Regions from separate parts of the Actinomadura sp. NPDC000929 genome, predicted to be linked through region 2. Evidence: riboswitches for the same ligand, from Rfam matches in the RefSeq annotation. Region 2 holds a riboswitch; the other holds the start of a gene.
The links. A riboswitch is a leader RNA that binds a small molecule or an ion and turns the genes downstream of it on or off. The one in region 2 is predicted to bind glycine.

Region 1 (15,129 bases), on a different contig from region 2:
TGATGCCGACGACCGGGCGGCTCACCCCGAGGTGCTCCATCTTCGCGATCAGCCGGGGCAGCGCCGACTCCGACGAGGACGTCGACAGGATCAGCAGGAACTCGCGGGCGAGGTAGCGCAGCAGGGCGAACACGCTGATCCGGCTGACCGCCCACAGCACCGCGCCGAGCACCGCGAACACGAACACCGCGCACGTCGCGTAGAAGCCCAGCATGATCACGGCGAGGCTCTTCAGCGCGTCCCAGCCGCTCGACCCGACCACCGCCGCGATCGCGCCGAACGCCCCCACCGGCGCCGCCCACATGATCATCCAGAGGATCCGGAACACCAGCCGCTGCAGGTGCTCGACGCCCCGCAGGATCGGCGCGCCCGCCGGGCCGAGCCCCTGGAGCGCGAACCCGGTGAGCAGCGCGACGAGCAGCGCCTGCAGCACCTGCCCCTCCGTCAGCGCCGACACCAGCGTGTCCGGGATGATCCCGAGCAGGAAGTCGGTGGTGCCCTCGCCGCCCTCGGCCTGCGACTTCGCCTCGGCGACGGACGACGGGTCCAGGTGCAGCCCGGAGCCCGGGTGCAGCAGGTTCCCCACCACCAGCCCGATGGCCAGGGCCAGCGTCGACATCACCAGGAAGTAGGCGATGGTGACCAGGCCGATCCGGCCGACCTCGGCCGCCTTCGCGACCGAGCCGATGCCGAGGACGATGGTGCAGAAGATGATCGGCGAGATCATCATCTTGATCAGGTTGACGAAGGCGGTGCCGATCGGCTTCAGTTCCTGCGCGAAGTCCGGCGCGGCCAGGCCGACCACGGCCCCCGCCACCACGGCGGCGACGACGGCGAGGTACAGGTAGTGGACGCGGTCGCGCGCAGGCTGGGAGGCGGACGGGGCCACGGGGGACCTCCTCGGCTCAGGACCCCGGCATCGGTGCGAGGGGCGGCGCCCGCCCGGTCCGGTCGGATCCGCGGGCGGGCCGCCGCCCCGCGGCGGCGCCCATCCTCCGGCCGGAGCCGGAGCATGCACACCGTGGGCGCCGCTCTGGAGGTGAGCTCGCAGGTCGGGCGGGGGCTGGGGGTCTGTCCCCACGTGACTATGCGCGGTTCTGTGACCGGGGTCACCCTTGTGTACATTTCGTTCACGGCAAGGTGCGACGGGGTGGCGGCGAGATGCGAGGGGGAGGGGCGGGAGTGCGTCCTCGATGGGCGGCGCCGGGCCGCTGGAGCCTGGCCCGGCAGCTGCTCGTGCTCCAGGCGGCGATCGTCGGGCTCCTCGTGGCGGCCGGCGCGGCGCTGGCCTTCCTCGACTCCGGCCGGGCCGTGGACGACAGCGCCGCCCAGACCGTCTCGGCGGTCGCGGCGAGCATCGCCGACGCCCCGACCGTCCGGGCCGCGCTGGCCGACCCGGCTCCGACCCGCCTCCTGCAGCCCTACGCCGAACGCGTCCGGCACGACACCGGCGTCGACTTCATCACGATCATGAGCCCGGCCGGGATCCGCTACACGCACCCGAACCCCGCGCGCATCGGCGGGACGTTCGTCGGCAACACCGCCCCCGCGCTCGCCGGACGGACGTTCACCGAGACCTACACCGGCACGCTCGGGCCGTCCGTGCGCACCGTCGCGCCCGTCTTCGGCGAGGACCGCCGCGTGGTGGCCCTGGTCGCGGTCGGCATCACGGTCAAGGCGATCTCGGCGGAGCTCCGCCAGCGCCTGCTGGCCCTCGGCGCCGTCGCCGGGGCCGTCCTCGCCGTCGGGATGGCCGGCAGCTACCTCGTCTCCGCCCGCCTGCGCCGACAGACCCGCGGCGTCGCCCCCGACGAGCTGCGCGGCATGTTCGAGTACTACGAGGCGATCCTGCACGCCGTCCGCGAAGGGCTCCTCATCCTCGACCGCAGCGGCCGCGTCGTTCTCTGCAACGACGCCGCGAGACACCTCCTCGACCTGGACGCCCCCCACGGCCCCTTCCCGTCCGCCGCGATCCCCGGGCGGGCGCGGGGGGAGCCGCAGGGGCGGGACGTCGCGGAGCTGGGGTTGCCGGAGGAGCTGGTGGCGACGCTGGTGTCCGCGGAGCCTCGGTCGGACGAGATCCATGTGGGGGACACGCGGGTGCTCGTGGTGAACACCTCGCCCGTCCGGTCGGGGGACCGGGTGATGGGCAACGTCGTCACCCTGCGGGACCACACCGAGCTGCAGGCGCTGACGGGCGAGCTGGACACGGTGCGCGGGTTTGCCGAGTCGCTGCGCTCGCAGGCGCACGAGGCCGCGAACCGCCTGCACACGGTGGTGTCGCTGGTGGAGCTGGGCCGTCCCGGGCAGGCCGTGGAGTTCGCGACCGCCGAGCTGGCGAGCGCGCAGCGGCTCACCGACCGGGTCGTCGGCTCGGTCGGCGAGCCGGTGCTGGCCGCGCTGCTGCTCGGCAAGTCCGCCGAGGCGGGGGAGCGCGGCGTGGAGCTCGTGATCGGCGAGGACACCGTGATCGAGGGCGCGATCGAGCCGCGCGACCTGGTCACGATCCTCGGGAACCTCATCGACAACGCGGTCGACGCCGCCATCGAGGGCGCCGCCGCCCGGCCGCCGCGCGTCGGCGTCGGCGCCCGCGTGGAGGACGGGGCGCTCGTGCTGGAGGTGTCCGACAGCGGGCGGGGCGTGGACCCCGCCGCCGTGCCCGCGATGTTCCGGCGCGGCTGGACGACGAAGACGTCCGGCGGCGCGGTCGGGCACGGCCTCGGCCTCGCCCTGGTCGGCCAGGCCGTCCGCCGCAACGGCGGTGAGGTGCGGGTGGGCGCGGCCGGCCCCGGCCACGGCGCCGTGTTCACCGTCCGGCTGCCCCTGCCGAGGCGGGCCGCCGGGGCCCGGCGCGGGGGCGGCGAGCCGTGATCAGGGTGCTGGTGGTCGAGGACGACCCGGTGGCGGCGGAGGCGCACCGGACCTACGTCGAGCGGGTCGCCGGGTTCACGGTCGCCGGGGTCGTGCACTCGGGGGCGGACGCGCTCCGGTTCTGCGAGCGGACGCAGGTCGACGTCGTCCTGCTGGACTTCTACCTTCCGGACACGCACGGCCTCACCGTCTGCCGCGCGCTGCGCGCCGGGGGACGGGACGTGGACGTCATCGCCGTGACGTCCGCGCGGGACCTCGCGGTGATCCGCACCGCCGTGGCGGTCGGCATCGTCCAGTACCTGCTGAAACCGTTCACCTTCGCGTCGCTGCGCGACAAGCTCGTCCGGTACGCGCGGTTCCGGGAGCAGGCGGTCGGCTCGGGGGAGGTCAGCGGGCAGGCGGACGTGGACGGGATGCTCGCCACGCTCCGGACCCCCGACCACCACGCGCTGCCCAAGGGGATGAGCGGGGAGACGCTCCAGGCCGTGACCGGCGTGCTGGAGTCCGCGGCCGACGGCCTGTCCGCCGCCGCTGCCGCCGATCTCACCGGCGTCTCCCGGGTCACCGCGCGCCGCTATCTGGAGTATCTGGCGGAGAACGGGCTGGCCGACCGCCGCCCCCACTACGGCCAGGTCGGCCGTCCTGAGGTGCGCTTCTACCCCCGTTAGACGGGGTACCTATGGACCGACAGTTGGAACGACATCGGGGGAGTTGTCGTGAACGACAAGCCTGGCAAGCCCGGGAAGCCCACGGGCAAGGCGGAGTCCGAACCGGAGCGCGAGAAGCGGCCGCGCCGCGGCGAGGAGGCCACGGGCAAGGGGCCGAAGCGCAAACCGGGCGACGCCGCGCGCAAGATGCGGGAGATGTACAAGGGCTAGACGGTCGCGTCGGGCGGGGCGGTCCCGATGCTTGACGGCGGCTTGGGCTCCCATTTTGGGTCTATGTCGGCTTATGGGGCTAACGTCCAAAGGGAACGCGACGTCGAGGAGAACGAGGAGGCGTGCTTGTCCGACCGACGACACTCGGGCGGCTCCACCGAGGGGCTCTTCGACGCATGGAGGGTAGAGACGGACCACGGCACGGGCCCCTCCCGCTGAGCGGCCCGAAGACCCGGGGGCGGTAGCGATCGGCTTCGACAGCGATCGGTGACGGCCTCCGGGTCTTCGTCTGCCGAGTTGTGTTATCCAACTCACCGTCGGAGCCGATTGTGCTCTCCGGTCCGCCGAGCGGATACTGCCGAAGTGAGTTGGAAAACACAACGGAGGTGGGGTCCATGCGGGACGCGGTGATCGTGGAGGCGGTGCGCACGCCGCTGGGCAAGGGCAGGGCCGGCGGGTTCCTGCACGGCGACCACCCGGCCGACCTGCTCGCGCGGACGCTCGCGTCCCTCGTCGAGCGGGCGGGCATCGACCCGGGGACCGTGGACGACGTGATCGGCGGCGTGGTCACCCAGGCCGGCGACCAGGCGCTCAACATCACCCGCACGGCCGTCCTCGCCGCGGGGTTCCCCGAGAGCGTCCCCGCCATGACGGTCGACCGGCAGTGCGGCTCGTCCCAGCAGGCCCTGCACATCGCGGCGCAGGGCGTGCAGAGCGGCGCCTACGACATCGCCATCGCGTGCGGGGTCGAGTCGATGTCGCGGGTGCCGATGGGGTCGAGCGTCCTGCCGGGCAGCGACCCGTTCGGGACGCTGCTCCCCGAGCGCTACCCGGGCGGGCTCGTCGGCCAGGGCATCAGCGCCGAGCTGATCGCCGCGCGCTGGGACCTGTCGCGGGAGGAGCTCGACGCCTACGCCGCCGAGTCCCACCGCCGCGCCGCCGAGGCGTGGAAGAACGGCGAGTTCGACCGGGAGGTCGCCTGGACGGGGCAGCGGGACGAGACCGTCCGCCCGGCGACGTCGCCGGAGATCCTCGCCGGCCTGAGGCCCGCCTACCACGACGAGCGGATGGCCGAGCGGTTCCCCGAGATCGGCTGGAAGATCACCGCGGGCAACGCCTCCCCGGTCAACGACGGCGCCGCCGCCGTCCTGGTCATGGGCGCCGACGTCGCCGCGCGGCTCGGCCTGCGCCCGCGCGCCCGCTTCCACGCCTTCGCCGTGACCGGCGACGACCCGCTGCTGATGCTCACCGCGATCATCCCCGCGACCGCGAAGGTGCTGGAGCGCGGTGGCCTCACCCTGGACGACGTCGATCTGTTCGAGGTGAACGAGGCGTTCGCCCCGGTCGTCCTCGCGTGGGCGCGCGAGACCGGCGCCGACCTCGCGCGCGTCAACGTGCGCGGCGGCGCGATCGCGATCGGCCACCCGCTCGGCGCGAGCGGCGCCCGCCTCATGACGACCCTGCTGCACGCCCTGGAGGACCGCGGCGGCAGGTTCGGCCTCCAGACCATGTGCGAGGCGGGCGGACTGGCCAACGCCACCGTCGTGGAGCGGCTCTGACGGACGGTCCGGCCAGGTCCGGCGGCTAGGCTTCCCGGTATGCCGAAGGACGCCGATCCGCGCGAGTGCTCGATCGCCGACACGCTGGACCTGGTCGGCGAGCGCTGGAGCCTGCTGGCGATCCGGGAGCTGAGCTACGGGGTGCGGCGCTTCGACCAGATCGTCCGCAACACCGGCGCGTCCCGCGACATCCTCACCGCCCGCCTCCGCAAGCTGGAGGCGGGCGGCGTCATCCGCCGCGAGCGCTACAGCGACCACCCGGTGCGCCACGAGTACCGCCTGACGCCCGCGGGCGTGGAGCTGTGCGACGTCCTGCTCGTGCTGATGGCCTGGGGAGACCGGCACCTGCACCCGGACGACCCGCCCGTCCGGTGGCGGCACTCCTGCGGCGAGACCGTCAGCCCCCAGGTCGTGTGCCGCCACTGCGGCAACGAGGCCCGCCAGGGCGCCCATTCCCCCACCGGCCGGGGCGCCCGCCCCTGACCCACTCGCGACGGCGGCGCAGCCAGTCGCCGATGCGGCCCGCGAGGACGCCGACCGTCCCGTCCAATGGTGAAGGTGACCATCTTCGGGTTGAGAAGGTTGGTCAGCAGTCCGTTGAGATAGGCCCGCCGTCCCGAGACCCCGGCCGGTTCCGCCTCCACGTCCCCGCGGTCAGCGGGCCGATGCGGGGCGTCTCTCGGCCGCGCGGGTCAGGGCGGTGGCGAGGCGGTCGCGGGCCTCGGTCTGGGCGGTGATGCGCGCGTCGAGGACGGCGAGGCGGTCCAGGGCGATGCGGAGCCCCTTCTCCGACGGGGGCGAGGCCGCCACGTCGCCGTCCAGGCAGACCGAGAACGCGCGCACGTCGTCGAGGGTGAGGCCGACGGCGAGCAGCTCCCGGATGTTGCGGACCCGCACGGCCGCGCCCTCGTCGTAGATCCGGTATCCGTTGCCCGCCCGGCGGGACGCGATCAGGCCCGCCTCCTCGTAGTGCCGCAGCGCCCGCGGCGTCGTCCCGGTGATCCGCGCCAGCTCGCCGATCCGCACCGCCACCACCTCCTCCCCTCGTTCTACCAGGCGGTGGGCCCGCCGGCGCTCAGGCGACCACCGCGCCTCCGTCCACCGCGAGGACGGCGCCGGTGACGAACGAGGCGTCGGGCGAGGCCAGGCGCGTGATCGCCCACGCGACCTCCTCCGGCCGCCCGACGCGGCCGAGCGGGGTGTGCTCGATTTGCCACTGCCGGAGCGCCGCGAGGCGCTCGGCGGAGAGGCCCTGGTGCTCGCCCATCGGGGTGGCGATCGCTCCGGGCGCCACGGCGGCCACGCGGATGCCGCGCGGCGCGAGCTCCAGGGCCCAGCCGCGCGTGAGCGTCTCCAGCGCCGACTTCGTGGCGGCGTAGAACGCGTTGCCGGGCCAGCCCCGCTGCCCGACGGACGTGCTGACGTTGACGACGACCCCGCCGCCGTCGAGCGCGGGCAGCGCCGCCCGGGTCAGCAGGACGGGCGCCACCAGGTTCGTCGCGAGCTGCGGCGCGAGCGTCTCCGGGGCGAGGCTCTCCAGGGTCCCGCTCTGGACGATCGCCGCGTTGTTGACCAGCACGTCCAGCCGTCCGTGCGCGTCCGTCACCCTGCGCACGATCTCGGCGGCGGCGCCGTCGCCGGTGATGTCGGCGGCGAGCGGCTCGATGCCGGGATGCCCGTCCGCGGTCTCGGCCAGCGGGCCGGGCCGCCGTCCGACGGCCACCACGCGGGCGCCCTCGGCCGCGAACATGCGTGCCGTGGCGCGTCCGATCCCGGTTCCCGCGCCGGTGACCAGGACGACCCTGTTCTCCGAATTCGTCTCCATGCCCCGAGCCTGGAACCCTGCCGCCAACGGCAGGGTCAAGCCCGGCCGGCCCTTTCCAGGAGAAGGCGGGCGCCGGTTCGGGCGCGGGCGGCGGCGGTGGGGTCGCCCTGGATTCCGGCGACGACGATGGCGCCCTCGGCGAGCAGGTAGACGGGTTCGGCGGCGGACGCGTCGACAGGGGAGACCAGGGCCACGACCTGGTCGTGGAAGGCCCGCTTGTGGGCTCGCGCCGCGTCCGCGACCGCCGGGGAGGACGAGCCGAGCTCCCCGTGGGCGTTGACCCAGGCGCAGCCGCGGAAGCCCGGCTCGGCGAACCACGCGCCGAGCCAGTCGAACAGGGCGAGGACGCGCCGCCGGGGGTCGGGCTCCGCGTCCAGATGGGCGGCCAGGCTCGCGCGCCAGCGGCGGTCGCGGCGGTCCAGCATCGCGACGACGAGGGCCTCCTTCGTGGGAAAGAGCCGGTAGATGCGCTTGAGCGGCAGCCCGGACACGGTCCGCAGCTCGTCCATGCCCACCGCCTGGACGCCCTGCCGGTAGAAGAGGCGCTCGGCGACGTCCAGCAGGGCCTGGCGGTCCCGGTCCTGCTGCTCCTCGGTGATCGCGGCCGGCATGGGCGCTCCTGACTTGACGTTGAGAACGATCGTTCCCTACCTTAGCGGCAGATATGGAGAACGCTCGTTCTCAACCCGAGGAGGCCGCCGTGACCGAGGACCGTCCGCCCTGCCCGCCGTTCACCCTGGAGACCGCGAAGCAGAAGGTCCAGGCGGCCGAGGACGCGTGGAACACCCGCGACCCGCAGCGGGTGGCGCTCGCCTACACGCCCGACTCGGTCTGGCGGAACCGCGACCGGTTCGTCACCGGACGGGAGGAGATCATCGCCTTCCTGACCGCGAAGTGGGAGCGGGAGCTCGACTACGCGCTGCGCAAGAGCCTGTGGGGGTTCCGCGAGAACCGCATGGCCGTCCGGTTCCAGTACGAGTGGCACGACGCCGGCGGGCAGTGGTGGCGCAGCTACGGCAACGAACTGTGGGAGTTCGACGAGCGCGGCCTGATGCGGCGGCGGGAGGCGAGCATCAACGACGTCGCGATCGGCGAGGCCGACCGCCGCATCCGCGGCCCGCGCCCCGCCGACGAGCACGGCCTCGACATCCCGCTCCGGTAGCGGGCCGCGGTCAGCACTCGATGACGTTGACGGCGAGGCCGCCGCGCGAGGTCTCCTTGTACTTGTCGAGCATGTCGCGGCCCGTGTCGCGCATGGTCTTGATGGCCTTGTCGAGGGAGACGAAGTGGCGGCCGTCGCCGCGCAGGGAGATCCGGGCGGCGCTGATGGCCTTGACGGCGCCGACGGCGTTGCGCTCGATGCAGGGGACCTGGACCAGGCCGCCGACGGGATCGCAGGTCAGGCCGAGGTTGTGCTCGATGCCGATCTCGGCGGCGTTCTCCACCTGCTCGGGGGTGCCGCCGAGGACCTCCGTGAGCCCGGCGGCGGCCATCGAGCAGGCCGACCCGACCTCGCCCTGGCAGCCGACCTCGGCCCCGGAGATGGAGGCGTTCTGCTTGAACAGCACGCCGATCGCCCCGGCGGTCAGCAGGAACCGCACCACGCCCTCGTCGTCGTGGCCCGGGATGAACCGGTCGTAGTAGTGCAGGACGGCCGGGATGATGCCCGCGGCGCCGTTGGTCGGGGCCGTGACGATGCGCCCGCCCGCCGCGTTCTCCTCGTTGACCGCCAGCGCGAACAGGGTGATCCAGTCCATCGCGTGGAGCGGGTCGGACGCCTCCTCCGCGGACAGCTGGCGGTGCAGCTGGGGAGCGCGGCGGCGCACCTTGAGCCCGCCCGGCAGGAGGCCCTCCCGGGTGCAGCCGCGGGTCACGCAGGCCCGCATGACCTGCCAGAGTTCGAGCAGGCCGTCGTGGATCTCGGCGGCGTCGCGGCCGAACGCCTTCTCGTTCTCCAGCATCAGCGCCGAGATCGACAGGCCCGTCTCCCGGCACCGCTCCAGCAGCTCGGCGGCCGTGTCGAAGGGGTGCGGCAGGACGGTGTCGTCGGGCTTGATGCGGTCGGCGCCGGTGGCGCTCTCGTCCAGGATGAACCCGCCGCCGACGGAGTAGTACACCTTCGCGCGCAGCTCCCCGCCGGAGGCGTCCAGAGCCGTGAAGCGCATCCCGTTGGGGTGGCCGGGCAGCGACTCCTTGCGCTCGAAGACCAGGTGCTCGTTGACCACGAACGGGATCTCGTGGTCGCCGAACAGCCGCAGCGCCCCGCGCTCCCGGATCGCGGCGAGCCGCTCGTCCACCCGGTCGACGTCGACGAGCTCGGGCTTGTCGCCCTCAAGACCGAGGATGACGGCCTTGTCGGAGCCGTGGCCCTTGCCGGTGAGGCCGAGCGACCCGTAGAGGGTGACGGCGACGGACGCCGTCTTCTCCAGCAGCCCGTCGCGCTGGAGCCCCCGGGCGAACCGGTGCGCCGCGGCCATCGGGCCCCCCGTGTGGGAGGACGACGGACCGATGCCGATCTTGAACAGGTCGAAAACGCTGATGGCCATAGCTACCTCGTTGTGGCCGCGCCCCCTCCCCCTTGACGGGGGTCCCGCAGGGGGAGAGGGCGCCGGAACGTCACAGGTTCGGGTACAGGGGGTGCTCGTCCGCCAGCGCCTTCACCCGCGCGGCGAGCGCGTCCCGGTCGAAGGACGGCTGCAGCGCCAGCGCGATCACGTCCGCGACCTCGGCGAAGTCCTCGGCGGTGAAGCCGCGGGTCGCGAGGGCCGGGGTGCCGATCCGCAGACCGGACGTCACCATCGGCGGGCGCGGGTCGTTCGGCACCGCGTTGCGGTTGACCGTGATGCCGATGTCGTGCAGGCGGTCCTCGGCGTCGCGCCCGGTGAGCTCGGAGTCCACCAGGTCGACCAGCACGAGGTGGACGTCCGTCCCGCCGGTCAGCACCTTGACGCCGGCCTTGGCGCAGTCCTCGGCGAGCAGGCGCTCGGCGAGCAGCTTCGCGCCCTCCACCGTCGCCGCCTGCCGGGCCCGGAACTCCTCCGACGCGGCGATCTTCAGGGCGACGGCCTTGGCGGCGATCACGTGCTCCAGCGGGCCGCCCTGCATGCCGGGGAACACCGCGGAGTTGATCTTCTTGCCGTACTCCTCGCGGGCGAGGATCAGCCCGCCGCGGGGACCGCCGAGCGTCTTGTGCGTCGTCGTCGTCACGATGTCGGCGTGCGGGACGGGCGAGGGGTGCAGCCCCGCCGCCACCAGGCCCGCGAAGTGCGCCATGTCGACCATGAGCAGCGCCCCGACCGAGTCGGCGATCCGCCGGAACGCGGCGAAGTCGAGCCGCCGCGGGTACGCCGACCAGCCCGCCACGATCATCTTCGGACGGTGCTCGGCCGCGAGCGAGGCCACCTCGTCCATGTCGACCAGGCCGTCCTCGGCGCGGACGTGGTACGGCACCACGTTCAGCACCTTGCCGGAGTAGTTCAGCCGCATCCCGTGCGTGAGATGCCCGCCGTGCGCGAGGTCGAGGCCGAGGATCGTGTCACCGTGCTGGAGCAGCGCGAAGTAGACCGCCGTGTTCGCCTGCGCCCCGCTGTGCGGCTGGACGTTCGCGTGCTCGGCGCCGAACAGCGCCTTGGCCCGGTCGATCGCGAGCTGCTCGGTGACGTCGACGAACTCGCAGCCGCCGTAGTACCGGCGGCCCGGGTACCCCTCGGCGTACTTGTTCGTCAGGACCGACCCCTGAGCCTCCAGCACCGACACCGGCGCGAAGTTCTCCGACGCGATCATCTCCAGGGTGCCCTGCTGGCGGCGCAGCTCCGCGGCGACGGCCTCGGCGACCTCCGGATCGGCCGTCGCGAGGGAGTCGTTCAGACTCATGATTCCTCGATCAGCTTGTCGTAGGCGGCGGAGTCGAGCAGGTCGCCCGGCTCCTCCGAGATCCGCACCTTGAAGATCCAGCCCTCGCCGTACGGGTCGTCGTTGATGACCTTCGGCTCGTCCACCACCGCGCTGTTGATCGCGGTGATCTCGCCGCTGACGGGGGAGTAGACGTCGCTCACCGACTTGGTCGACTCCACCTCGCCGCACGGCTCGCCCGCCTCGACGGTGTCGCCCTCCGACGGCTGCAGCTCGATGTAGACGATCTCACCGAGGGCGTCGGCGGCGTGCGCGGTGATGCCGACCGTGACGATGCCGTCGTCGCCACCGAGGCCCGACACCCACTCGTGCTCCTCGCTGTAGCGGAGCTCCTCCGGAACGCTCACGATCACTTCTCTCTTTCCACTGTGGGGGCGCGCCCCACACCGCCGGACAACTTGTTCAGGAACGCTTGTAGAACGGTAGGGCCACCACGTCCACCGGCTCGTGCCGGCCGCGGACGTCCACGGCGAGGCCCGCCTCCTCGACGCCGCTGTCGAGGTACGCCATGGCGATCGGCGTGCCCAGTGTGGGCGACGGGGCGCCGCTCGTCACGATGCCGCACGGCGCGCCGCCGGACGTGACGACCTGGTACCCCTTGCGAGGCGCGCGACGCCCCCGCGCGACCAGTCCCACGAGCCTACGGCCCGGCGGGGTCTGCGCCTGCGCCGCCAGGGCGGCCTTGCCCACGAAATCGCCTGGCTTGTCCAGCTTCACCACCCGGCCGAGGCCCGCCTCGAACGGCGTCGTCTCGGCCGTCAGCTCGTTCCCGTACAGCGGCATCCCCGCCTCCAGGCGCAGCGTGTCGCGGGCCGAAAGCCCCGCCGGGACGACCCCCTCCACCGCGGCGAGCGCCCTCCACAGCCCGACCGCGTCGGACGCGTCCACGAACAGCTCGAACCCGTCCTCACCCGTGTACCCGGTGCGGGCTACCAGCGCGTCCACGCCCGCGACCCGCCCCGCCAGGATCGCGTAGTACTTCAGGTCCCCCAGCGGCGCGTCCGTGAACCCCTCGAGAATCCCCTGGGAACGCGGCCCCTGCAGGGCGATCAGCGCGTACGAGTCGGACCGGTCGTCCACCGCCGCCTCGAACCCCGCGGCCCGCTCGACCAGCGCCTCCCGGACGACGGCGGCGTTCGCCGCGTTCGCCACCACCATCCACGTCTCGTCCGCGAGCCGGTAGACGATCAGGTCGTCCAGGACGCCGCCGTCGTGCCCGCAGATCATCGTGTAGCGCGCCTTGCCCACCGGCATCGGCGACAGGTTGCCGACCAGCGCGAAGTCCAGCGCGGCCCCCGCGCCCGGACCCGACAGGAAGATCTCCCCCATGTGCGACAGGTCGAACAGCCCCGCCCCCGTGCGGACGGCCTGGTGCTCGGCGGTCTCGCTCGCGTAGCGCAGCGGCATGAGATGGCCGGCGAAGTCGACGAGGTTCGCGCCGAGGTCCTCATGGACGTCGTGCAGCGGCGTCTTCTTCGCGGTCGGATCGGCGGACATGGGCTCGGCTCCTTCGTCACGGGCGCGCGTGGTCCATCGTCCCACTCGCGCACCGGGCGTATCGGTGCCTCCCCCTCTGTCATCGGCGCCTGAGAGCTTCACCCGCCGCGCACGGCGGGCTTTCACCTTCGGCGGGGGACCGGAGTCCCCGCTTTCCAGAGGTCGCCTGGCCCGTGCGGTCCGTGGGCCTGAGAGGTTCCGGGGAGGATTTGCTCCTTCGGCGTCCCCCACCGGCTGCGAGGGACTCTCCCGCACGGGATCATCAGCTGTCGAAGAAGGCTAGCAGTGTTCATTGTGTTTTTTGAGGTCGGGGCCCTGGGGGCCCCGACCTCAAAAAACACGTGCGATCGCTGGCATCGCTCCGGCTCGCCTTGCGGCTCGCTGCGCGATCAGGTTCTCGCAAGCTCGAACCTGCCCTCGGACGCGATCGCGAGTGTTGGGGTCGTCGTCGGCTGAGGTGGCGGCTTAGGTCGTCTCGTTGGACGGTTGCTGCTGGTGCTTCCGTTTCGGTGTCCCTCTGTGCGGGTCGTCTCGACCGTTGCGCTTCTTGGTGATGGGAGCGCGGTGGGCGGTGGTCGTCAGCTTGGGGGTGGGGTGGCGGGGGGCGACATGGACTTCACGCAGGTCTGCAGGGCGGCCCTGATCTTCTTCAGCTCGTCGGGGGCGGGGGATCTCGTGGGGTTGGGGGTGGGCATCTGGACGCCCTGGGCGTGCATGCAGTCGTTGAAGGCCTTGACCGCCTTCGACTGGGCCGGGGGGAGGGGCGTCGCCTCGGCGCCCGTGCCGGGGGCGGAGGGGGCCTGCGTCCTGGCGGTCGGGGCTGCGGACGACGCGCCCGCCGTCGTGCCGCCGTCGTCGCTGCCGCCGCAGCCGGCCAGGGCCAGCGTCAGGGCCAGGACCGCTACATGACCGCGCTTCAAGGGGGAACCTCCGTGGCCGGGGTGGGCCGCCCATGATGGGCGGTCGGCCCTGCTCGCGGATACGCGCTCTCGTGCCAATGATGCGCGGCCGGGTTAGCACCGTGCATCAAAGTGGCCTCCGGCACGGACCGCTTCTTCGTTCGCCTCAACCGGATCGTGGGCCGTAACGTACTCTGAACTGGTTGTCGGAGATCACCCCCGGGTGCGCGGGGTGGACGGACCCGGAGGGCACGCCGCATGGTCTACTACCTGGCTGGAGCGTTGATCCTCTTCTTCGGCCTGCTGGTCTCCATCGCGCTGCACGAGCTCGGGCACTTCTCCTTCGCCAAGCTGTTCGGGGTGCGGACCACGCAGTTCATGGTCGGGTTCGGGCCCACCATGTGGTCGAGGCACAAGGGCGAGACGGAGTACGGGGTCAAGTGGATCCCGCTCGGCGGCTACATCCGCATGATCGGCATGCTGCCGCCGCGCAAGGGCGACGCGCCCGGGCAGGTGCGGCGGATCAGCACCGGGCCGTGGCAGGGGCTGATCGAGTCCGCGCGCGGGGCCTCGCTGGAGGAGGTCGGGCCCGGCGACGGGGACCGCGTGTTCTACGCCAAGAAGTGGTGGCAGAAGCTGCTCATCATGTTCGGCGGGCCCGCGATGAACCTGCTCCTGTCGGTGATGTTCTTCGCGATCCTGCTGATGGGCATCGGCGTCAACCAGCCGCAGCCGGTGATCAAGGAGGTCGCCGAGTGCATGGTGCCGGCCAGCGCCAAGGTCGCCGCGTGCCCGGCGGGCGCGACGCCGACGCCCGCGCGGCAGGTCGGGCTCCAGGCCGGCGACCGGATCGTCGCGTTCGACGGCAAGAAGATCGACGACTATCCGCAGCTGCAGCGGCTGATCCGCAAGGACGGCGGCAAGACCGTCCCGATGACCGTCCGGCGGGACGGCAGGGACGTGCGGCTGAACGTCCCGATCACCCGCAACCAGATGTACGACCTCAAGGACGAGGACAAGGTCGTCAACGTCGGGTTCCTCGGCATCACGCCGTCCAGCGGGATCGAGCGGCAGGGGCCGGGCGCGGTCGCGAGCACGATGGGCGACCTGACCGCGCGCACCGTCGGCGCCCTGGTGCGGATGCCGCAGAAGATGGTCGGCGTGTGGAACGCGGCCTTCGGCGGCGAGAAGCGCGACCCGAACGGGCCGATCGGCGTCGTCGGCGTCAGCAGGATCGGCGGCGAGGTCGCCGCGTCCGACGACTTCACCGGGACGCAGAAGGTCTCCTTCTTCGTGATGCTGCTCGGCTCGCTGAACCTCGCGGTCGGGCTGTTCAACCTCATCCCGCTGCTGCCGCTGGACGGCGGGCACATCGCGGGCGCGCTCCTGGAGGCGGTCAAGAAGGCCTTCGCCCGGATCTTCCGCAGGCCCGACCCCGGCTACGTGGACGTGGCCAAGGCGCTGCCGGTGACGTACGTGATGGCCGTCATCCTGATCGTCATGGGCGGGCTGCTGATCTACGCCGACCTGTTCAACCCGATCCGCGTCACGGGGTGACGTCCGGCATCGTGCCGGTCTTCAGGAAGGCGTCCAGCGCGGCCCGGTAGGGGGCGACGTCGAGGCCCTGCTCCGCCAGCCACGCGTCCGACCCGTAGGTGCCCGCGTAGCGCTCGGCGCCGTCGCAGATG
Region 2 (13,146 bases):
CCGCTCTGGCTCCAGCCCTACCTGCCGATCGCGATCGTGGCGGCGCTCGACGCCATGTTCGGCGGCGTCCGGGCCCGGCTGGAGGGCATCTTCGACGAGAAGGTCTTCACGGTCTCCTTCGTCAGCAACACCGTCATCGCCGCGCTGATCGTCTTCCTCGGGGACAAGCTCGGCGTCGGCTCGCAGCTGTCCACCGGCGTCGTGGTCGTCCTCGGCATCCGGATCTTCTCCAACGCGGCGGCCATCCGGCGGAAGCTGTTCGGCGCATGACCGGCGGCGAGGCCACGCGGAAGGCGCCACCGGAGGACGGGCGGGCCGCGGAGAACGAGGGGCCACCCGAGGACGGACGGGTTCCGCCCGCGCCCGGAGGCCTGCGCGCCCTCGCCGATCTGCTGCGCCCGCGCGTCAGCCCCGGGCAGCTCGTCGGCGGGCTCCTGTGCCTCGTGCTGGGGTTCGCCGTCGCCGCGCAGGTGCGCTCGACCGAGCGCGACACCACTTTCGCCACCGCGCGGCAGGACGAGCTCGTCGGCATCCTCGCGGATCTGGGCCAGCGCTCCGAACGGCTGAGGGGCGACCTGCGGGACCTGGAGGAGACGAAGGCCCGCCTGGAGCGCGACGAGGGCGGAACGGCTCTGGAGGAGGCGCGCGAGCGGGCGACCACCTACGGCCTGCTGGCGGGCACGCTCCCCGCCGAGGGCCCCGGCATCGAACTGCGCATCGACGACCCCCGGCACGGCGTGAAGGCCCTGAACCTTCTGGACGCCCTGGAGGAACTCCGCGACGCGGGCGCCGAGGTCATCCAGGTCGGCGACGTCCGCGTCGGCGTCGACACCCACTTCCTGGACGACCGCGACGGCGTCCGCGCGGACGGCAGGCTCCTCACCGCCCCGTACCGGTTCCTGGCCATCGGCGACCCGCACACGATGACGACCGCGCTCAACATCCCGGGAGGCCTCGTCCGCACGCTGGAGGGCGCCGGGGCCCGCGTCCTGATCACCCGGCGCGCGAAGCTGGCCGTCGGCGCGGTACGGTCTCCCTAGAGGGGACGGGGGGACGGTAAACCGGGCACCGTGCCGGGACGTCGTGATCGCGGCGGTCCGCGCGGCGGCATGGACCTGCGATCATCGTCGAATGTAGTTTGGTGCAGCCGGTTCACCGTTCCGGTTGACCCCTCGGGTGATAGCCGCGTAAGTTGCGGCGACCGTCGCGTGAGCGGGCGGTGAAGCTGGACCGTTGCCGGGGCGGATCCCCGGCGTGGGTTGGGTGAAGGATGCGCGTGGCGCAGGCGGTCCCCGCTACGGCGGGCGGCCCGCGGGCGGCACGCCGATGGTAGGAGGCCGAGCCGATCGATGCCGAGCGTCTACTGCACGCAGTGCGGTCACGCCAACCCGGATGATGCCCGCTTCTGCTCGAACTGCGGCACTCCGCTGAGGAGTTCGGCGCCGCCGCCTCCCCGGGAGTCGCCGGGCGAGTCCACGTCCACGATCTCCATCGGGGGATTCGAGGCGCTGGACACCGACGCCGGCGCCGAGGAGCCGGCCGGGCCCGACCAGATGGCGATGGAGGCGCTCCCCCCGGGCACCGCGCTGCTCGTCGTCAAGCGCGGGCCCAACGCCGGCAGCCGCTTCCTGCTCGACAAGGACCGCACGTCCGCCGGGCGGCACCCCGAGAGCGACATCTTCCTGGACGACGTCACCGTCTCCCGCCGGCACGCCGAGTTCGCCCGGCAGGGCGGCGTGTTCTCCGTCCGCGACACCGGCAGCCTCAACGGCACCTACGTCAACCGGCAGCGGATCGACCAGGCCGGGCTGTCGGGCGGCGACGAGGTCCAGATCGGCAAGTTCCGGTTGGTGTTCCTCACCAACCCGGCCCACGGCTGACGGAACGCGGCGAGGTCGCGGCGAACGATGGGAGGGCCCTTGAGCGCGGAGCCGGCCCGGTCCCCGATGACCATCGGGGACGTCCTCGGGCTGCTCAGGACGGAGTTCCCCGACATCACGATCTCCAAGATCCGCTTCCTGGAGTCCGAGGGGCTCGTCGAGCCGGAGCGCAGCCCCTCCGGCTACCGCAAGTTCGGCGAGGCCGACGTCGAGCGCCTGCGCTACGTCCTCACCGCGCAGCGCGACCACTACCTGCCGCTGCGCGTCATCCGGCAGCAGCTGGAGGCGCGCGACCGCGGTGAGAGCGTCCCGCCGCCCGGCGCGCGCCGCCCCGGCCCGGCCGAGCCTGAGCGGCGGCGCCCCCGCACGCTCGTGGCCGCCGACACGACCGCGGTGGAGCCCGCCGTGCGGCTCACCCGCCGCCAGCTCCTGGACGGGGCCGGGATCGACGAGGCCCTCCTCGTCCGCCTGGAGGAGTACGGCCTCGTCCGCCGGATCGGCGCGCACTACGAGGGCGAGGCGCTCAACATCGCGCGCGTGGCCGCCGCGCTCGAGGACTTCGGCTTCGAGGTCCGGCACCTGCGCGCCGTCAAGGCCGCCGCCGACCGGCAGGTCGGCCTGATCGAGCAGATGGTCGCGCCGCAGCTGCGCCGCCGCAGCCGCGGCGCGCACGAGGAGGCCGCCGAGACCGCGCGCGAGATCGCCGCGCTGTCGGTCCGGCTGCACGCCGCGCTGGTGGGCGCGGGCCTGCGCGAGAGCCTCGACCACTGATCACGCGGCCGGTGGAGGATTTTGCCGTACCCCGCGCGCCGCGAGCTGTCCGAGCCTGGGTGTACGTTGGCTACATGGTTCGGTCAGGAATCGATCCGCTGCACGTGGTGATCGAGACAGCGAGAACCAGCAGGGAGCCGCAGTGAAGCAGATGGAGGTCGTCGGCGTCCGGGTCGAGATGCCCTCCAATCAGCCGATCGTCCTGTTGAAGGAGACGGAGGGCGATCGCTACCTGCCCATCTGGATCGGGGCGGTGGAGGCGACCGCGATCGCCTTCGCCCAGCAGGGGGTGCTGCCCGCCCGGCCCCTCACCCACGACCTGTTCCGCGACGTGCTGGACGCGCTGAGCGTCCAGCTCCGCACGGTCAACATCACCGCGCTGCGCGAGGGGATCTTCTTCGCCGACCTCGTCTTCTCCAACGGCGTCGAGGTGAGCGCGCGCCCGTCCGACTCCATCGCCCTCGCGCTGCGCACGGGCGCCACGATCTTCGCGAGCGAGGACGTCCTGGAGGAGGCCGGCGTCGCCATCCCCGACGAGCAGGAGGACGAGGTCGAGAAGTTCCGCGAGTTCCTCGACACGATCTCCCCTGAGGACTTCGGCCGCGCCGGTTAGGCCTCTCCGGCACCCCGGGGCGAGCGGCCGCTGTGCCGTATGTCACTCTGGAGTGCGAGATCATGCGATCGGGCGAATGGTCGCCCATTGCGCCGGACCTGGCGGTTTTTGCGGGGGAACCATCGGGGTATGGACTGCGTGGGTGACGAAGGTGCGCAGTTTGCCCACGTGAAGCCGGTTCATCCGGGCATGCGACGCGCCGACGGTGAACGTTGACCACACCCTGACCGGCACCTACCGTGCTGGTGGAACACCCGTGGTGTTATTCGTCAAACCCCCTTGACGAACCGCTACGGGATGATAGAAGCCGGAGGTCCGCGTGGCGGTGAGCAGCGGCGAGGGCAAGGCGACCCCCGACAGGCGCGTGGCGTCCCGCCGTGCCGGAGAGCAGGGCCTGCTCTTCGACACCCAGGTGTCGGCGCCGCCGGAGGACGTCGGTTACCGCGGCCCGACGGCGTGCGCCGCGGCGGGCATCACCTACCGGCAGCTCGACTACTGGGCCCGCACGAAGCTGGTGGAGCCGAGCGTGCGGTCGGCCCAGGGGTCCGGCAGCCAGCGGTTGTACAGCTTCCGCGACGTCCTCGTCCTGAAGGTCGTCAAGCGGCTCCTCGACACCGGCGTCTCGTTGCAGCAGATACGCACGGCCGTCTCCCACCTGCGCGACCGCGGCGTCCAGGACCTCGCCCAGATCACTCTGATGAGCGACGGTGTCAGCGTCTACGAGTGCACCTCGCCCGACGAGGTCGTCGACCTCCTCCAGGGCGGCCAGGGCGTGTTCGGCATCGCGCTCGGACGGGTGTGGCAGGAGGTGGAGGGCAGTCTCGCGGAACTGCCCGCTGAACGCGCCTCCACCGGCGACGAGGACCCCGCCGGGCACCACCACGACGAACTGGCCGACCGGCGGCGCGCCCGCCGCACCGGCTGACCCCTCAGAGCGCCTCTTTGCGCTGCAGGAAGGCGAACGCCCCCCACCCCGGCAGGACCGGCAGCCACAGCGTCAGGAGCCGGTAGAGCAGCACCGCCGACGTGGCCGTCTCCGCCGTCAGCCCCGAGATCGTCAACGCCAGCGTGAGCGCGCCCTCGACGGCGCCGAGCCCGCCCGGCGTCGGCGCCGCCGAACCCACCGCGTTCGCGGTGAGGAACACCAGCACCACCGTCGTCCACGGCAGCGACCCGCCGAACGCCCGGATCGAGGCGTCCAGGCACAGCGTGAACGCCAGCGTCAGCAGCAGGGTGCCGCCCATCCCGGTGGACAGCTTCTTCGGCGACTGCAGCACGTCCACCAGGCGCGGCACCACGCCCGAGAACATGGCCCTCAGCCGCGAGGCGACCACCCGCCGCACCCGCGGCACCGTCAGCGCGAGCCCCGCGAGCAGCCCCAGCCCGAGCACCGCGAGCACGATCGTCCGGGACGGGGCCAGGTCCTGCGTCGCCTTCGCCGTCGAACCGGTCAGGAACCCGAACAGCACCAGCAGCAGGATGTGGGTGACCATCCCCACGAGCTGGGACGCGCCCACGCTCGCGACGGCGAGGGCGGGCCGGACGCCCGAGCGCTGCAGGTAGCGCGTGTTGACGGCGACGCCGCCCACGGCCGCCGGCGCGACCAGCTTCACGAACGACGCCGCCAGCTGCACCAGGACCGTCCGCCCCAGCGGCAGCCGCTCCGGGACGAACCCCATCAGCATGAACGCTGCGGCGACGTAGGTGAGCGCCGCCGCCCCGAGGGCCGCGGCCACCCAGTGCCAGCTCGCCGTGGCCGCGAGGCGGCCGATGTCCAGGCTCGTCACCTGGGGGATGACGATGTACGCCGCGACCGACAGCGCCACGATGCTGACGATGGTCCGCGGCCGGAAGCGCTCCAGCTTGGCCGGGGGCGCCTCCGTCTCCGGCTTCAGCCGGACGATCTGCTCCCGGATGCGGGTCAGCAGGTCCTTGTGGTGCCGCAGCGCGGTGCGGGTCGCCCGCGACAGCGCCACCCGCTGCAGCAGCGGCACCGCCCCGCCGAGGGCCTCCTCGCCCAGCACCGGCGCCGCCGTCCCCACCGCCCGCTCCGGCCCCGCGCGCAGCGCCAGCGTCGTGAGCAGCTGCGCGAGGTCCAGGCGCAGCGCCAGGTCGCCGGCCGCCGTCTCCCCGAACCGCAGGTCGGTCAGGTAGGCCAGCCCGTCGTCGCCGACCAGGACCGCCTCGCCCTCCAGCCGCCGGTGCGCGAGCCGCCCCGCCTGCAGCGCCCGGAACTGCCGCCACACGTCCGCCAGCAGCTCGTCGGTGATCTCCGCGTCGGGGACGTCCCCGAGCCGCCGCCCCGGGACGTGCTCGTAGGCCAGCAGCGCCGCCTCGGTGCCGACCTCGCACGTGCCGACGAGCCGGGGCGTCCGGGCGCCCGCGGCGTCCACCGCGTACGCCGCCAGCGACTCCAGCTCCAGGGACCGGCGCAGCGACCGCAGCGTCCGCCCCGTCGTGGCGCCGCGCAGCCGCAGCAGCCGCCAGACGCGGTAGAGCAGCCCGGCGGTCTGCTGGTCGCGGTCCAGGACGCGGACCTCCACGTCCCAGTCGCCGTGCCGCCCCCGGCCCGCCGGGAGCCGGGCGCCGTACCCGCCCTGCGGGGAGGGGGCGAGGGCGACGCCGTAGCGGCGGGTCTCGTCGGCGTCGTGCGTGCCGTCCAGGCGCGCCGCCCGCCGCGGGTGCAGCCCGAGCCGTTCGAGCGCGGCCACCACGGCCGTCCCGGACGGGCGGGGATTCGGCGTCCCGACGGCGTAGAGGGTGCCGTGGCCGATGGCGCGGCCGAGCAGGTAGGTGGCCGCCAGCGCGGCGACGGAGGCGTAGGACGCCGTCAGCCCCGTCAGCGCCGCCAGTCCGATCATGGTCCAGGTCGCGGCCTGCCAGCGGGCGCGGCCCGCCATCCCGACCGCGCTCACGAAGGCGATGACCGGGGCGATGTCGGTGTGCACCGGCGCGGTCTCCGTGCCGCCCCAGATCAGCGAGTCGAGCACGCCGCCCGGCGCGGCCCGCACCACCAGGTCGTCCAGGCCCACCGTGATCCCGAACGCGATCATCGCGGCCAGCAGCGCGATCGCCACGCGGACGCCGTCCTTGTGGAAGAGCCGCTCGATCGCGAACGCGATCGGCACGGCCAGCACCCCGAAGCTGGACACCAGCGTCGCCAGCGTCAGCAGCAGCCGCGGCGCGTGCGCGGTGCCCTGCGCGATGTCGGTCTGCAGGCCGTGGGTGGTCTGCTGCGCGATCGACACCAGCAGCATCACCGCCGCCAGCCCCACCACGGACGCCGCGAACCGGATGGCGTCGGAGGGCCGGCGGATCCGGTACGGCTGGGCGGGCTCGTCGACGGGCGCGCCGGCCGCGCCCTGCGCCGGGCGCACCGCTCCGTCGTGGGTCTGTGTCACGCCGTACCGCCGCCCTGACCATCCGCCATCGTGATCAGCGTCCCAGACCCGGCGGCGCGCCGTCGAGTCGCGGGGCCGCCGCCGGGACGCGCGTCCATCCCGCAGCCTCGTCTCCCCGCCCCCGTGCGGCCCGGGGCCGTCGCGCCCCAGGTGAGTCAGCACATGGTACTCGCCGGTAGACCGCCCGCGCCGCGGGGCGCGGCCCCTTCCGGCGGGCCGGAACGACGTCGCGGACGCGCCTTTGGGTAGGGTTCGACCTAGGACATGCCGTCAACCCTGTGCGGGAGAGACCCCACGCCGCCAGCGTGGGGCGCCGAAGGGGCAACCTCCCCGGAACCTCTCAGGCAAAAGGACCGCACGGGCGAGGCACCTCTGGAAAGCAGGCGTCGGTCCCCGCGCGCGGGGAAGGGCGGCTCACCGAAGGGGAAACCCCGCCGCGCGGGTGAAGCTCTCAGGTGCCATGACAGAGGGGGAGAACGGCCGCCGGCCCGCGCCGGCGGCGCACCTGAGCGACCGCAGCAGCCAGGAGGCCCTCCATGACCGCCCAGTTCTTCGCCCCTGTGGCCGCGCCGCAGCATCCCCGGTCGGCGTTCGCCGACCGGCATGTCGGCCCCTCGCCGGACGACCAGGCGAGGATGCTGGCCGCCATCGGCTACTCCGGCGCCGAGGCGCTGATCGACCACGCGGTCCCCGCCGCGATCCGCACGTCCCGTCCGCTGGACCTGCCGCCCGCGCTGAGCGAGACCGCCGCGCTGGACCGGCTCCGCGAGCTCGCGTCCCGCAACACCGTCCTGACGTCCATGATCGGGCTCGGCTACCACGGGACGACCACGCCCGGCGTGATCATGCGGAACGTGCTGGAGAACCCGGGCTGGTACACCGCCTACACCCCCTACCAGCCGGAGATCTCCCAGGGGCGGCTCGAAGCCCTGCTGAACTTCCAGACGATGGTGGGCGACCTGACCGGGCTGCCCGTCGCGAACGCCTCCATGCTGGACGAGGGCACCGCCGCCGCCGAGGCCATGGCCCTCGCGCACCGCGTCTCCCGGCGCAAGGAGCCCGGGGCGTTCCTCGTCGACATCGACACGCTCCCGCAGACGATCGAGGTCGTCCGGACCCGCGCGATCCCGCTCGGCATCGAGATCGTCATCGCCGACCTGTCCCGCGGCCTGCCCGACGGCGACTTCTTCGGCGTGCTGCTGCAGTACCCGGGCGCGTCCGGCGCCGTCCGCGACCTGGAGCCCGTCATCGCGCAGGCCCACGAGCGCGGCGCCAAGGCCGTCGTGGCCGCCGACCTGCTGGCGCTGACCCTGCTGCGCCCGCCCGGCGAGTCCGGCGCCGACATCGCGGTGGGCTCCGCGCAGCGGTTCGGCGTCCCCTACGGGTTCGGCGGACCGCACGCCGGCTACATGGCGGTCGGCGAGGGCATCCAGCGCCAGCTCCCCGGCCGGCTCGTGGGCGTGTCCGTCGACGCGGACGGCGCCACCGCCTACCGGCTGGCCCTCCAGACCCGCGAGCAGCACATCCGCCGCGAGAAGGCCACCAGCAACATCTGCACCGCCCAGGTCCTGCTCGCCGTGATGGCGAGCATGTACGCCGTGTACCACGGCCCCGAGGGGCTGGCCGCGATCGCGCAGCGGACGCACCGCCGGGCCGCCGAGATCGCCGCGGGGCTGCGCGCCGGCGGCGTCGAGGTCGTCCACGACTCGTTCTTCGACACGGTCCTGGCCCGCGTGCCGGGCCGCGCCGCCGAGGTCGTCGCGGCCGCCCGCGAGCGCGGAATCAACCTGCGCCCGGACGGCCCCGACCGGGTCGCGGCCGCCTGCGACGAGACGACGCTGCCCGCGCACGTGACGGCCGTGCTCGAGGCGTTCGGCGCGACCGAGGTGGGCGAGGTCCCCGAGGCGTTCCCGGACGCCCTGCGCCGCGAGAGCCCCTACCTGACCCACCCCGTCTTCCACACGCACCGCTCCGAGACCGCGATGCTGCGCTACCTGCGCAGGCTCCAGGACAAGGACATCGCGCTCGACCGCTCCATGATCCCGCTCGGCTCCTGCACGATGAAGCTCAACGCCACCGCCGAGATGGAGCCGATCACCTGGCCGGAGTTCGCCGCGATCCACCCGTTCGCGCCGCTCGACCAGGCCGCCGGCTACGTCGAGCTGATCGGCGAGCTGGAGGGCTTCCTCGCCGAGATCACCGGGTACGCGAAGGTCTCCGTCCAGCCGAACGCCGGCTCCCAGGGCGAGCTGGCCGGCCTGCTCGCCATCCGCGGCTACCACGCGTCCCGCGGCGAGGAGCACCGCGACGTCTGCCTGATCCCCTCCTCGGCGCACGGCACCAACGCCGCCAGCGCCGTCATGGCCGGGATGCGGGTCGTCGTCGTCACGTGCGACGAGGGCGGCAACATCGACCTCGACGACCTGCGCGCCAAGCTCGGCGAGCACGGCGAGCGCCTCGCGGCGATCATGGTGACCTACCCGTCCACGCACGGCGTCTTCGAGGAGACGATCACCGAGGTGTGCGCGGCCGTGCACGAGGCCGGCGGCCAGGTCTACGTCGACGGCGCCAACCTCAACGCGCTCGTCGGCCTCGCCCGCCCCGGCGAGTTCGGCTCGGACGTCTCCCACCTCAACCTGCACAAGACGTTCTGCATCCCGCACGGCGGCGGCGGCCCCGGCGTCGGCCCGATCGGCGTCCGCGAGCACCTGGCCCCGTTCCTGCCCAACCACCCGATGCGCGAGGAGGCCGGCCCCGGCACCGGCGTCGGCCCCATCTCGGCCGCCCCGTGGGGATCGGCCGGCATCCTGCCGATCTCCTGGGCCTACATCGCGATGATGGGCCCGGACGGGCTGCGCGCCGCCACCGAGGGCGCGATCATCGGCGCCAACTACCTCGCCGCCCGCCTCGCCCCGCACTACCCGATCCTCTACACCGGCCGCGACGGCCTCGTCGCGCACGAGTGCATCGCCGACCTCCGCAAGATCACCAAGGAGACGGGGATCACCGCCGAGGACGTCGCCAAGCGCCTCATCGACTACGGCTTCCACGCCCCGACCCTGTCGTTCCCCGTCGCCGGCACCCTGATGATCGAGCCCACCGAGTCCGAGGACCTCGCCGAGCTCGACCGGTTCTGCGACGCCATGATCGAGATCCGCCGGGAGATCCAGCGCGTCGCCGACGGCGGCTACGACGCCGAGGACAACCCCCTCAAGAACGCCCCCCACACCGCCGCCTGCCTCGTTTCCGACGACTGGAAGCACGCCTACACGCGCGAGGAGGCCGCCTACCCCCTCCCGTCCCTGCGGGAGAACAAGTACTGGCCGCCCGTCCGCCGCATCGACCAGGCCTACGGCGACCGCAACCTCGTCTGCTCCTGCCCGCCTCCGGAAGCGTTCGAGGACTGAATTGGATTGTGGTTTCCAGGCTGAGGCGCCTAGGGGCGCCTCAGCCTGGAAAGCCACGTGCGATCGCTGGCATCGCTCCGGCTCGCCTTGCGGCTCGCTGCTGTGTTTATTGCAGTGCTCTCCTCCTTCGGGCCTTGACGGCCCTCCATCGTCGAGCACTGCGTGCGATCGCTGGCATCGCTCCGGCTCGCCTTGCGGCTCGCTGCGCGATCAGGTTCTCGCTTCGCTTGAACCTGCCTTCGGACGCGATCGCGGTCATTGAGGTCGTTGCGGGGTTGCGACGGTGGCTGGGGTCGGCGGGGTGGTTTGCGATGGCCCTGCTCGCTTGGACCTGGGCCTCGGGCGAATCGCCGGGATTGCTTCGGCTGATCTTGCGGCTCGCTGCGTGTGGGAGGTCGCCGTGACGGAGCGGGCGATGGATTTGTGATCTTGCTTGGGTTTTGGGGTGTCGTCGCGGGACGGGGGCGGCGCGGATCGCTACGCTCTTTGCGGACCCCGACCCCCAGAGGGCAGAAGAGCGATGATCGAGTCTCCGGACGCGGTATCCGACGACCCTGCGCGACTGTGCGAGGAGGCCCGCGGCCTCGCCGAGAGCGGTGAGGCCGAGAGGGCCGCGCTGCTGTTCGAGAAGGTGCTCGCGCTGGGCGACACCCCCTTCCGGGCGCGGGCGGCGCTGGGGCTGGCGGTCGTCCTGGACGACGCCGGGCACGTCGAGCGCGCCCGGGAGGCCGACCGGACGGCGATCGCCACCGCCGATCCCGAGTACGGGCCGCGCGCCGCCTACCACCTGGCGCTCACCCACGAGCGGGCGGGCGAGCACGAGCGGGCGGCGCCCGCCTGGCGGGTCGTGGTCGACTTCGGCAACCCCGCCTACCTGCCGCCCGCCCATCTGGCCCTCGCCCGGATCGCCGACGACGCCGGCGACTTCGACGCGGCCCGCGACCACTGGGAGGCGGTGATCGCGACCGGGGACGCCGAGTACGGGCCGCCCGCCGCGCACGACCTGGCCCAGCGGCTGCTGGAGCGCGACGAGCCCGCGCGGGCCCAGCGGGTCCTGACCGCCGGGCTCAAGCTGATCGACCGGGGCGCCGACCCCTACGCGTACGGGCGGCTCGCCGTGGCGCTCGGCATCTCCTACCTCGACCAGGCGATCGGCGCGTTCGGCGCGGCGCTGGGGGACGAGCCGGCCGACCCGGAGGTCGGGCCGCTGGCCACCGAGCTGCTGGCGCGGACCCTGCCGCTGCGGGGGCGGGGCGCCGAGGCGGGCGAGGTGTGGCGGCGGGGCCTCGCCGAGCCCGGCACCGCGGGGCAGGTGCGGGCGCGGCTGCGCCGCGACTTCGGCGACGCCGACGACGACGGCGACCTGTGGTGGGAGCCGGTCGTCGAGCGCGCCGTGTCGGACGGCACGCTCCCCGCCCTCGCCGGCGAGGCGTTCGGCGCCCTCGACCACATGTACGCGCTGCTCGCCGTCCGGTACGCCGAACGACGGGCCGGCGACGCCCGCGAGACCCTCGGCAGGGCGGTGCGGGTGCCGGGCGGCTACGCGTGGGGCCCGCTGCTGCACGAGAGTTTCGCCGAGCGGTTCCGCCTGGCGACCGGCACGGCCGCCCCGGACTGGACCGACGGCTAGCCGGCGATGGCGCGCTGGGCGATCACCTTGGTGATGCGGGCGCGGACGAGGTACTCGGTGGGGACGGCGTTGCGCCGCCCGAACTCCTCGGCCCGGTCGGCGCCCATGTAGCGGCCGCCGATGACGGTCGCCCAGCGGAGCATCTCGTCGAGGTCCTCGACGAGGGACGCCTCGGCCTGGATCAGCACGTACGAGTACGGTGGCGCCTGGTCGTCGACGCAGATGGACAGGCGCGGGTCGCGGGCGAGGACGCGGCCCTTCACGCTCTGGTGCCCCGTGTTGAACAGCAGGTCGTCGCCGTCGAGGACGAACCAGATCGGCGTCACGTGCGGCGTGCCGTCCTTGCGGGTGACGGCGGCCTTGCCGGTGCGGGTGCCCTCCATGACGAACGCGCGCCATTCGCTGTCGGTCATCGTCTCCATGGGTCCAGTCTGCCGCACCGGCCGTTCGCGGCTGCCGCTACGGTGAGTCACATGAAGGTCGCGACGGCGCACGGGCCCGCCGAGGTGGTGCTCGACGAGGTGGACGACCCGGCGTTCCTGCTGGTGCTGACGCACGGGTCGAACGGGGGAGTGGAGGCGGCCGACCTGCTGGCGGTGCGGGCGGAGGCGCTGGGGCTCGGCGGCGCCGTCGCGCGGGTGGTCCAGCCGTTCCGGCTCGCCGGGCGGCGGGCGCCGGGGCCGGCGGCCAAGCAGGACGAGGCGTGGCTGGAGATCGTCGCGGCGCTGCGGAAGCGGTTCGGGGACGTCACGCTGGTTCAGGGCGGCCGCAGCAACGGGGCGAGGGTCGCGTGCCGGACGGCGGAGGCCGCCGGGGCGGCCGGCGTGGTGGCGCTGGCGTTCCCCCTGCACCCGCCGGGCAGGCCGGAGAAGACCCGGGTGGAGGAGTTGCGGTCGGCGGGGGTCGAGGTCGTCGTCGTCAACGGCGACCGCGACCCGTTCGGCGTCCCCGACCCGGCGGACGCGGCGCAGGTCGCGGTCCTGCCGGGCGAGCGGCACGACCTCGGCAAGGACCCCGCGGCCGTCGGTCGTGCCGTGGAGCCGTGGCTGAAGCGGTGGGCGGCCCGTCCGGTGCGGACGGGCCGGCGGTAGAGTCGCTCCGGGCCCGGGGCGGGCCCAGAGACCGGTCGTGGGCGGGCGTGCCCCCGAGGATGATCACCCGTTTGAACTAGTCCCCCGTGGAGACCGCTCAAGCGGCGGACGTGGCCTGCGCGTCCGTCGGCCGGTGCGGCGCGATGACTCCCCCGTCGGGCAGCAGCTCACCGGTGTCCTCGAACAGCACGACCCCGTTGCACAGCAGGCTCCACCCCTGTTCGGGGTGCGAGGCCAGCGTGCGGGCGGCGTCGCGGTCGGGTGCGTTGTGGGAGGGACAAGGCGGCTGGTGCGGGCACATGGCGTGCCTCCGGTCTCAACTACTGGTGGGTCGTGGTGCTTTCCTGTTCTGA

Region 1: it holds a riboswitch for glycine, as region 2 does, so the genes downstream of both, gcvT (glycine cleavage system aminomethyltransferase GcvT) here and gcvP (aminomethyl-transferring glycine dehydrogenase) in region 2, are expected to answer to the same signal.

Annotation. Positions count from the first base shown of each region.
Region 1 covers NZ_JBEUPA010000164.1:1,910-17,038, reverse strand. The annotation lists gene ABWI04_RS36165 (cation:dicarboxylate symporter family transporter) at 1-889, opposite strand, end outside; gene ABWI04_RS36160 (sensor histidine kinase) at 1,183-2,871, shown strand; gene ABWI04_RS36155 (response regulator) at 2,868-3,539, shown strand; gene ABWI04_RS36150 (hypothetical protein) at 3,588-3,749, shown strand; gene ABWI04_RS36145 (thiolase family protein) at 4,145-5,308, shown strand; gene ABWI04_RS36140 (winged helix-turn-helix transcriptional regulator) at 5,348-5,791, shown strand; gene ABWI04_RS36135 (MerR family transcriptional regulator) at 5,963-6,340, opposite strand; gene ABWI04_RS36130 (SDR family NAD(P)-dependent oxidoreductase) at 6,384-7,133, opposite strand; gene ABWI04_RS36125 (TetR/AcrR family transcriptional regulator) at 7,169-7,744, opposite strand; gene ABWI04_RS36120 (nuclear transport factor 2 family protein) at 7,834-8,295, shown strand; gene ABWI04_RS36115 (L-serine ammonia-lyase) at 8,306-9,679, opposite strand; gene glyA (serine hydroxymethyltransferase) at 9,750-11,006, opposite strand; gene gcvH (glycine cleavage system protein GcvH) at 11,003-11,392, opposite strand; gene gcvT (glycine cleavage system aminomethyltransferase GcvT) at 11,448-12,542, opposite strand; glycine riboswitch at 12,616-12,704, opposite strand; glycine riboswitch at 12,709-12,804, opposite strand; gene ABWI04_RS36095 (hypothetical protein) at 13,121-13,462, opposite strand; gene ABWI04_RS36090 (M50 family metallopeptidase) at 13,700-14,998, shown strand; gene cds1 (L-cysteine desulfhydrase Cds1) at 14,988-15,129, opposite strand, start outside.
Region 2 covers NZ_JBEUPA010000178.1:1,509-14,654, reverse strand. The annotation lists gene ABWI04_RS37260 (small basic family protein) at 1-270, shown strand, start outside; gene ABWI04_RS37255 (DUF881 domain-containing protein) at 267-1,040, shown strand; gene ABWI04_RS37250 (double zinc ribbon and FHA domain-containing protein) at 1,350-1,880, shown strand; gene ftsR (transcriptional regulator FtsR) at 1,920-2,651, shown strand; gene ABWI04_RS37240 (bifunctional nuclease family protein) at 2,794-3,264, shown strand; gene ABWI04_RS37235 (MerR family transcriptional regulator) at 3,584-4,189, shown strand; gene ABWI04_RS37230 (lysylphosphatidylglycerol synthase transmembrane domain-containing protein) at 4,194-6,665, opposite strand; glycine riboswitch at 6,937-7,031, shown strand; glycine riboswitch at 7,032-7,142, shown strand; gene gcvP (aminomethyl-transferring glycine dehydrogenase) at 7,202-10,072, shown strand; gene ABWI04_RS37220 (tetratricopeptide repeat protein) at 10,593-11,702, shown strand; gene ABWI04_RS37215 (PPOX class F420-dependent oxidoreductase) at 11,699-12,124, opposite strand; gene ABWI04_RS37210 (alpha/beta hydrolase family protein) at 12,176-12,793, shown strand; gene ABWI04_RS37205 (DUF5999 family protein) at 12,891-13,094, opposite strand.